Regions from separate parts of the Streptomyces sp. VNUA24 genome, predicted to be linked through region 2. Evidence: riboswitches for the same ligand, from Rfam matches in the RefSeq annotation. Region 2 holds a riboswitch; each other region holds the start of a gene.
The links. Region 2 has a riboswitch for cyclic di-AMP ahead of PYR72_RS20305 (LysM peptidoglycan-binding domain-containing protein). Riboswitches for the same ligand answer to the same signal wherever they lie in the genome.

Region 1 (2,312 bases), 2.0 Mb from region 2:
AAACGATCGTCTAAGGCTACGTTCACACGTCAGTGCGAAGGGGTCGTCACGCCCGTCGCACAGGCCACCGCTGTCGTGTGAAAGGCAACCGCATGCTCTCCGGGAACGGTCGTCACCGTCGCCCCCGTCAGGCTCCGGCTCTCCTCGTCGCGGCGGGAGTGACCGGGTCGGCCATCGCCATCCCGCTCCTCGGCGCCACCGGCGCGAGTGCGGCGAGCGGAACCACCTGGGACCAGGTGGCGGAGTGCGAGAGCGGTGGCTTCTGGAGCGCGGACACCGGGAACGGACGCTACGGCGGTCTCCAGCTGACCCAGGCCAACTGGGAGAAGTACGGCGGCCTCGAGTACGCGAAGACCGCGGACCTGGCCAGCCGCTCCCAGCAGATAGCCGTGGCCGAGAAGGTCCTCGCCGACCAGGGCGTCGGCGTCTGGTCCACCTGCGGACTGCTCCACAACCTGGGCGGCGACTCCGGTTCCGCCGACGTGGACACCGGCGTCGCGGACGACTCGTCGAACTCCGGCAGCGGTTCCGGTACATCCGGTTCGCCGGATTCCTCCGCTTCGCCGGACTCGGCCGACTCGGCCAAGTCGACCGACGACGCCGACTCCGGCGACGGCTCGGGGAAGCGGGCCGCCTCGCCGACCCCGTCCGCGGACGCGGACACGGACGACGGTTCCGCGAAGGCGACCACGGACTCCGACTCCGACTCCGCGGACTCCACCGGCTCCGGCGACGGCGACTCCCGCACGTCCGGCGGCGGAACGTCGGACGACGCGCGCCGGAGCGACGGTTCCGCGGCCTCCGGCGACGGCGAGAGCGGTACGGGCCGCCACCGCGGCGCCAGCGCCGACGAGGGATCCGGCACGGACACCGGCTCCGCCGCGGAGTCCGGCGACGGCTCACGCGCCGACGGCACCTCCTCCGGCCGTCACGCCTCACGGGACGGCGGCGCCTCGCGCGAGGCGGTCGAGGGCGCCTACACCGTCCGCGTGGGGGACAGTCTGACCGGCATTGTGGACTCGCTCGGCCTGGACGGCGGGTGGCGGTCGCTGTACGCCGAGAACGAGCGCACGGTCGGAACCGACCCGGACCTCATCCTTCCCGGTCAGACCCTCGAAGTCGGTGCCGAAACGGGCGAAAAGTAGCGGCAGTTCGGGTCATGGTTCGACCCTGATTGCCCGTTTTGATCTCCGTGGGAGATGAATCACAGACCCCCTGATCGTCTTTGAAATTCGGGCAATCACCTGTTTACGGTCGTGACCGCTCGCCACAGCGGGCCCTCCCGGTCGGCACGCCGAATCCTGCCATCGGCCGTGAGGAACAGTCGTCGCGTCAAGCGCCGTAGGCAGGAGCGGGGGACCCAAGGTAAGTGCCGGGTCCGGCGGTTGCGGCCCTTCGGGGGCGCAACGACCGGAACCGGCTGGGGGTGAAGCCGCGCGACGTGAGCCGAGAGGCGAGCGTGCGCGGCCGGGCAACTCAACCGGCCCGAACCCGACAGCTCACCTCGCAGGCGTCGGTGAGGGGATCTCTCCATGCTGTTCTCCAGCAAGGGCAAGCACCGTCGCCCGTCCAAGGCCGCTCGCGCCATCGCCGTCGTCGGCGTCACCGGTGCCGCCGCCGTCGCCGCCCCGCTGATGGCCGCCGGCAGCGCCTCGGCCGCCACCGCCTCCGAGTGGGACGCCGTCGCCCAGTGCGAGTCCGGCGGCAACTGGTCCATCAACACCGGCAACGGCTACTACGGCGGCCTGCAGTTCTCGGCCTCCACCTGGGCCGCCTACGGCGGTACGCAGTACGCCTCCACCGCCAACCAGGCGAGCAAGGCCCAGCAGATAGCGATCGCCGAGAAGGTCCTCGCGGGCCAGGGCAAGGGTGCCTGGCCGGTCTGCGGTGTCGGCCTGTCCGGCGCCTCGTACGACGGCGCCCCCGCCTCCTCCGGCACCACGAACTCCTCCGGCTCCTCGCAGAGCACGCAGGAGAGCACCAAGAAGAGCACCGAGGGCAACCGCGCCTCCCGCTCCTCCGAGCGCGCCACCGTCAAGACCCCGACCGGCAAGAAGGTCAAGAAGGGCGACGGCGAGTACAAGGTCGTCAAGGGCGACACCCTCAGCGGCATCGCCGCGAAGAAGCACGTCAAGGGTGGCTGGGAGAAGCTCTTCGAGCTGAACAAGGACATCATCGACGACGCCGACTTCATCTACCCGGGCCAGCAGCTCCACCTGAGCTGACCCACGGCGTCCACGACGGCCGCCACACGCCTGCCGCCCCCACGGCCGCCCCCACGGCCGGGCAGGCGAGGGCAGGTTCAGCCGGGC
Region 2 (2,312 bases):
TCGGCACGCCCCGGCGCACCTCGGCCTCGTCCATCACGTCGTCGTGGTACAGCGTGGCGAGATGGGTCAGCTCGACCACCACCGCCGAGGGCACGACACCCGGCGCGTAGGGGTCGCCGAACTGCGCCGCGAGCATCACCAGCAGCGGGCGGAACCGCTTGCCCCCCGCGCGCAGCAGATGCTGGGCGGCCTCCTGGATGAACGGGACCTCGCTCTTGGTCGCCTCCAGCAGACCCTCCTCGACGGCCGCCATTCCGGCCTGGACATCGGCTTCGAGAGCCTGGTCCCGCGCGCTCAGCCCGAACGGCTCGACGACGGTCACGAGGGTTCTCCTGTCTGCTGACGTCTGATGACGGTCACACGGTCGGTCTAGGTCGCTCTCACGGTCGATGACACGGTTTGTCGATCTGTCGCTGTCATCACCCGAGTCAGCGTATCCGGTCACCTTTCGATCACCGCGAGCGCCCACGGCTTCGCCTGGAGTGGTATGGGACCGCACTCCTCCCATTCTTGATCAACTCATACACGCCGATATCCATCGACGCGCGTGCCGCACCCGTCCGCGCCCACCCGCGCGCCCGCCCACGCCCGGGCCCGCACCCCTGCCCGCGCCCACCCGCGACGCGTACCCGTTCTCCCCCGCGGAAACGCCTCCGCGCCCCGACCGCACCTCCAGCCACACCTCCAGCCACACCTCCGGCCGGCACCCCCGCCGCCCCCGGCCCGCCCCGGACCCACCATCCCCTTCACCACACGTCCCGATTTCGCCCCTTTTGAACCTGCCCCTCCAGGTCCGAGTTGACCGATTTACCACTTACCGTCATTTCACCCGACTCCTCCCGTGAGTTGAGTCACCAGCCCTCTCCGGCCCGCCACGCGACGCCCGCCCGCCATGCCGTCGACTTTCCCTTTGCGGTAGGCAAGTTGAGCCAGGAGACGAAGAGCCGATCTTGGGTCGAATCGCAGCAAACTCAAGGTCAACTGGACCAAAGCGCCAAACCAGGACTTGTTCCGATCGTGTGCTCTCGCATACGTTCACACCTCGTCCGGACGGACCGCCGAATCCTGCCGCCGCCCCGGACTCCCCACCCATCACCACTCATCCACGCACGGCAGGAGCGGGGGACCCAGGTAAGCCGTCGGTCCGAAGAACCCCCTTCGGACCGGCTAGGGGTGAAGCCACGCGCAGTACGCCCAGCGGACGCCGCACGCACAGCGGCCGCCGGGACGACGTGCGAGGCCGGGCATCTCCAGCCCGAACCCGACAGCTCACCTCGCAGGCGACGGAGAGGAATTCAGCATGCCCGCACAAGGCAAACACCGTCGTCCCAGAAGCAACGCGCTGACCCGTGGCCTCCTCGCCGCCGGCACCGGCGGGGCCGCGCTGGCCCTTCCGCTCACGGTCGCCACGACCGCGAACGCCGCCGCCCCGGCCCAGGCCGCCGCCTCCGTGCAGTCGGCCCCGCAGGCCGCGCCCGCCGCGGTGGTGCCCAAGGCCACGACGTACACCGTGGTCTCCGGCGACACGCTCTCCTCCATCGCCCGCAAGCACCACACCAAGGGCGGCTGGCAGCAGCTGTACAAGAACAACCGCGCGGCCATCGGCGACAACCCGGCGCTGATCCGCCCGGGCCTGAAGCTGAAGCTGAACGGCACCAAGCCGGCCGCGGCCAAGAAGGCGTCGACCGCGTCCAAGACGTCCACGGCCACGCAGGCGTCGGCCAAGACCTACGCGAACAACCTCGACGGCTGGATCCGCGAGTCGCTGGACATCATGGCGCAGAAGGGGATCCCCGGCACGTACAACGGGATCTACCGCAACGTCATGCGCGAGTCCTCGGGCAACCCGCTGGCCATCAACAACTGGGACTCCAACGCCGCCGCGGGCACCCCGTCGAAGGGCCTCCTCCAGGTCATCGACCCGACGTTCGCCGCGTACCACGTGTCCGGCACCCCGTACGACCCGTACGACCCGGTCGCGAACATCACGGCGGCGTGCAACTACGCCGCCGACCGGTACGGCTCGATCGACAACGTCTTCGGCGCCTACTGAGCCCTGCGGCTCATCCGCTCCATCTGCTCCATCTGCTCCATCTGCTCCATCTGCTCCATCTGCTCCATCTGCTCCATCTGCTCCCCTGGGCCGGCGGGCCCAGGGGAACAGCCCGTTCACGGGAAGAGCCGCTCCAGCACCACCGCGATGCCGTCGTCCTCGTTGGAGAGGGTCACCTCGTCGGCGACGGCCTTGAGTTCGGGGTGGGCGTTGGCCATGGCGACCCCGTACGCGGCCCAGTCGAACATCGGGATGTCGT
Region 3 (2,312 bases), 2.8 Mb from region 2:
CCCTCCTCGCTCGCTCCCGAGATCCCGCCGCCGACGAATACCACGCTCAGCGCGAGGGCGGCTACACCGACGGCTGCCACTGCCCCCATCCCCGCCCAGAGGAAATGCTTGTTCTCGCGGTCCTTCTCGCCTACCCGCCGCACGTTTTCGTCGTAGCGGTCGTGGAGGGACTCCCGCTGTACCCAGCTGAGGTCATCACGACCGAGGTCGGCTCGCAGTGCGTCCCTCTGGTCCTGCGAAGCCTTGAAGAAGTGGTTCTGACTGTTCTCGTTGGCCGCGAGAGTAGACTTGTGGGCCTCTTTGACCGCATCGATATTGTCCTTGCCCAGGTCCTTGAAGGCAGGGAACTGCTCAATGATCTTGAGCCGCACTTTAGTGGGCATCTCGGGCATCGATGCCACGAAATTGAGCACCTTGTCCTTGGACAGGTTCCGCCAGTTCGAGATACCCAACTTCCGTTTGACTACTGCTTCGTCCACGTCGCCCTTTCCCTGACTTCGCCCATCGTCCTGTGAGGCATCCCGGATAGTAGCGGTTCCCACCGACAGGCCGGGGATCGTGTCGGTTGAGCTGCGGGATCACTTGGAACCTGTTACCGCAGCGCCAGCGGCGCTTCCGCAAATCCAGGTCGCCAGCCGTTGTAGGACCGGGATGTGTCTTGTACTTGCTGCACGTGAGGATCGGACGGAAGCATCTGCCGCGCGGCCCCGGTTCAGGCTCGGGCATGACATGGCGGCGCCGACAGCGCATGCCGTGGACCCCGTGACGCTGCCTCAACTCGAACTAGACGACATCCCTCAGATGGCGTAGGCGCAGCCCTACTTCCTGACCCGCACTCGCGCCCCGACAGCCGCCTGACCTGGGAAGTTCGCATACGTCCACCCGAACGGGTGAGTGGTGCGAAAGAACACAAACCCCTGGCCCTCCTGGGACTTTCGACCACGGATAGGCCAAGATCCCTCTAACGACAAGCCCTCGCCACCACGGTGAGGCGATCCGGGCGGACGCCGAATCCTGCCGCCGCCCGGATGACCGGTCGACAGATATATGCATCGGCAGGAGTGGAGGACCCAGCGTGACGGGTCGCCGGGACGGTCACACCATGACCGGACCGAGCAGCCCTTGGGATGAAGCCGCGTGTATGCGGCCGGGCAACTTCGCCAGCCCGAATCCGACAGGTCATCCTCCACAGGCGGCTGACGCGAAGGTACAGCCGTCATGTCAACGACGCAGAACAACCCCCAGCCCTCCGGAACCAGCTCCAACGGAGACGGGGGTGATGGGTCCAAGATCCGCAAGTTTGAAGCCGCAGTCATTGTCCTTGTGGGAATCATCGGTGGTTTCTCCGCAGCGACAGGACGACGGATCATGGACCACGTCTCGAATTTCGAGGCGATTTACACAGGCTGCCTAGCAGCAGCCGGATTGTGCGGCTTCATCATCCTGATGTTGAGGTTCATCCGGGGGCAATCTTGACCCGTTAGCACAGCAGGAGGGGCCTTGGCATCTGGCCAAGGCCCTCTTCCTGCACCCCTCTTGACATGAGGTCATAGCACCGAATTCACGCGGCTATGGCCGATTCAAGATATCGTGGGCGCCACTTGAGATCGGGACAGCTCCGAGTTGCCATGATCGAGCCAGTCAGGTGATCGCCTGGCCGATGTAGTCGTCGGCCGAGCCGCAGTCCTCTACCAACAGATAGGCGACGTTGCTGCTGCTGGCGGCGAGCGTCCATGTCTGTGCGACTCCTCCTTGAGCCCCGGTCCAGCACAGTGCGGCCGTGACGTCGCTGCCTGTCGTGTTGGTCAGGATGGTCTGGACGGAAACGGCTGCGTTCGCTGTGGAGGCTTGCAGATTGTTGACCCGTATCTGGTCCTTGTAAATCGTTCCGGACACGCTGTTCTTGCGGATTCGGTATAGCGCGTAGCTGTCACTGGCCGCACTATGCAGTGCCCAGAGGGAGACGCGGTAGGCGCGGCCGGCCTTGAACGTGATGCTGCCGGTGGCGATGAGGGGCGTCTCCGCGCTGGAGAAGGTGACGTTCGCGGTCAGTGTCTTCTGCGCGACAAATCCGCGCCCCTGGGATTTGCCGTAGACGCTGAGGTCTCGGTCGATCGCGAATCCGCTGGATGTGAGCTTGGCAGTGGCCTGGGCGGATGCGGACGGCGCATCGCGGACGTGCAGTTCGATGGATGATCCGGCGTCCGATGTATCGGCGCCGTAGCCGCTGATGTAGGCAACTCCGTTCCCGCTCAGATCGTTTGCGTAGAGGTTGAAGACTCCTCCCGAATAGCCCGGCACGTGGCTTTGCA

Region 1: it holds a riboswitch for cyclic di-AMP, as region 2 does, so the genes downstream of both, PYR72_RS28930 (transglycosylase family protein) here and PYR72_RS20305 (LysM peptidoglycan-binding domain-containing protein) in region 2, are expected to answer to the same signal.
Region 3: it holds a riboswitch for cyclic di-AMP, as region 2 does, so the genes downstream of both, PYR72_RS32555 (hypothetical protein) here and PYR72_RS20305 (LysM peptidoglycan-binding domain-containing protein) in region 2, are expected to answer to the same signal.

Annotation. Positions count from the first base shown of each region.
Region 1 covers NZ_CP119143.1:6,748,783-6,751,094, forward strand. The annotation lists gene PYR72_RS28925 (transglycosylase family protein) at 93-1,145, shown strand; cyclic di-AMP (ydaO/yuaA leader) riboswitch at 1,328-1,528, shown strand; gene PYR72_RS28930 (transglycosylase family protein) at 1,533-2,225, shown strand.
Region 2 covers NZ_CP119143.1:4,798,475-4,800,786, forward strand. The annotation lists gene PYR72_RS20300 (polyprenyl synthetase family protein) at 1-322, opposite strand, end outside; cyclic di-AMP (ydaO/yuaA leader) riboswitch at 1,091-1,296, shown strand; gene PYR72_RS20305 (LysM peptidoglycan-binding domain-containing protein) at 1,301-2,053, shown strand; gene PYR72_RS20310 (Cof-type HAD-IIB family hydrolase) at 2,170-2,312, opposite strand, start outside.
Region 3 covers NZ_CP119143.1:7,602,715-7,605,026, reverse strand. The annotation lists gene PYR72_RS32565 (hypothetical protein) at 1-479, opposite strand, end outside; partial or broken gene PYR72_RS32560 (IS5/IS1182 family transposase) at 526-739, shown strand; cyclic di-AMP (ydaO/yuaA leader) riboswitch at 996-1,211, shown strand; gene PYR72_RS32555 (hypothetical protein) at 1,219-1,476, shown strand; gene PYR72_RS32550 (hypothetical protein) at 1,642-2,312, opposite strand, start outside.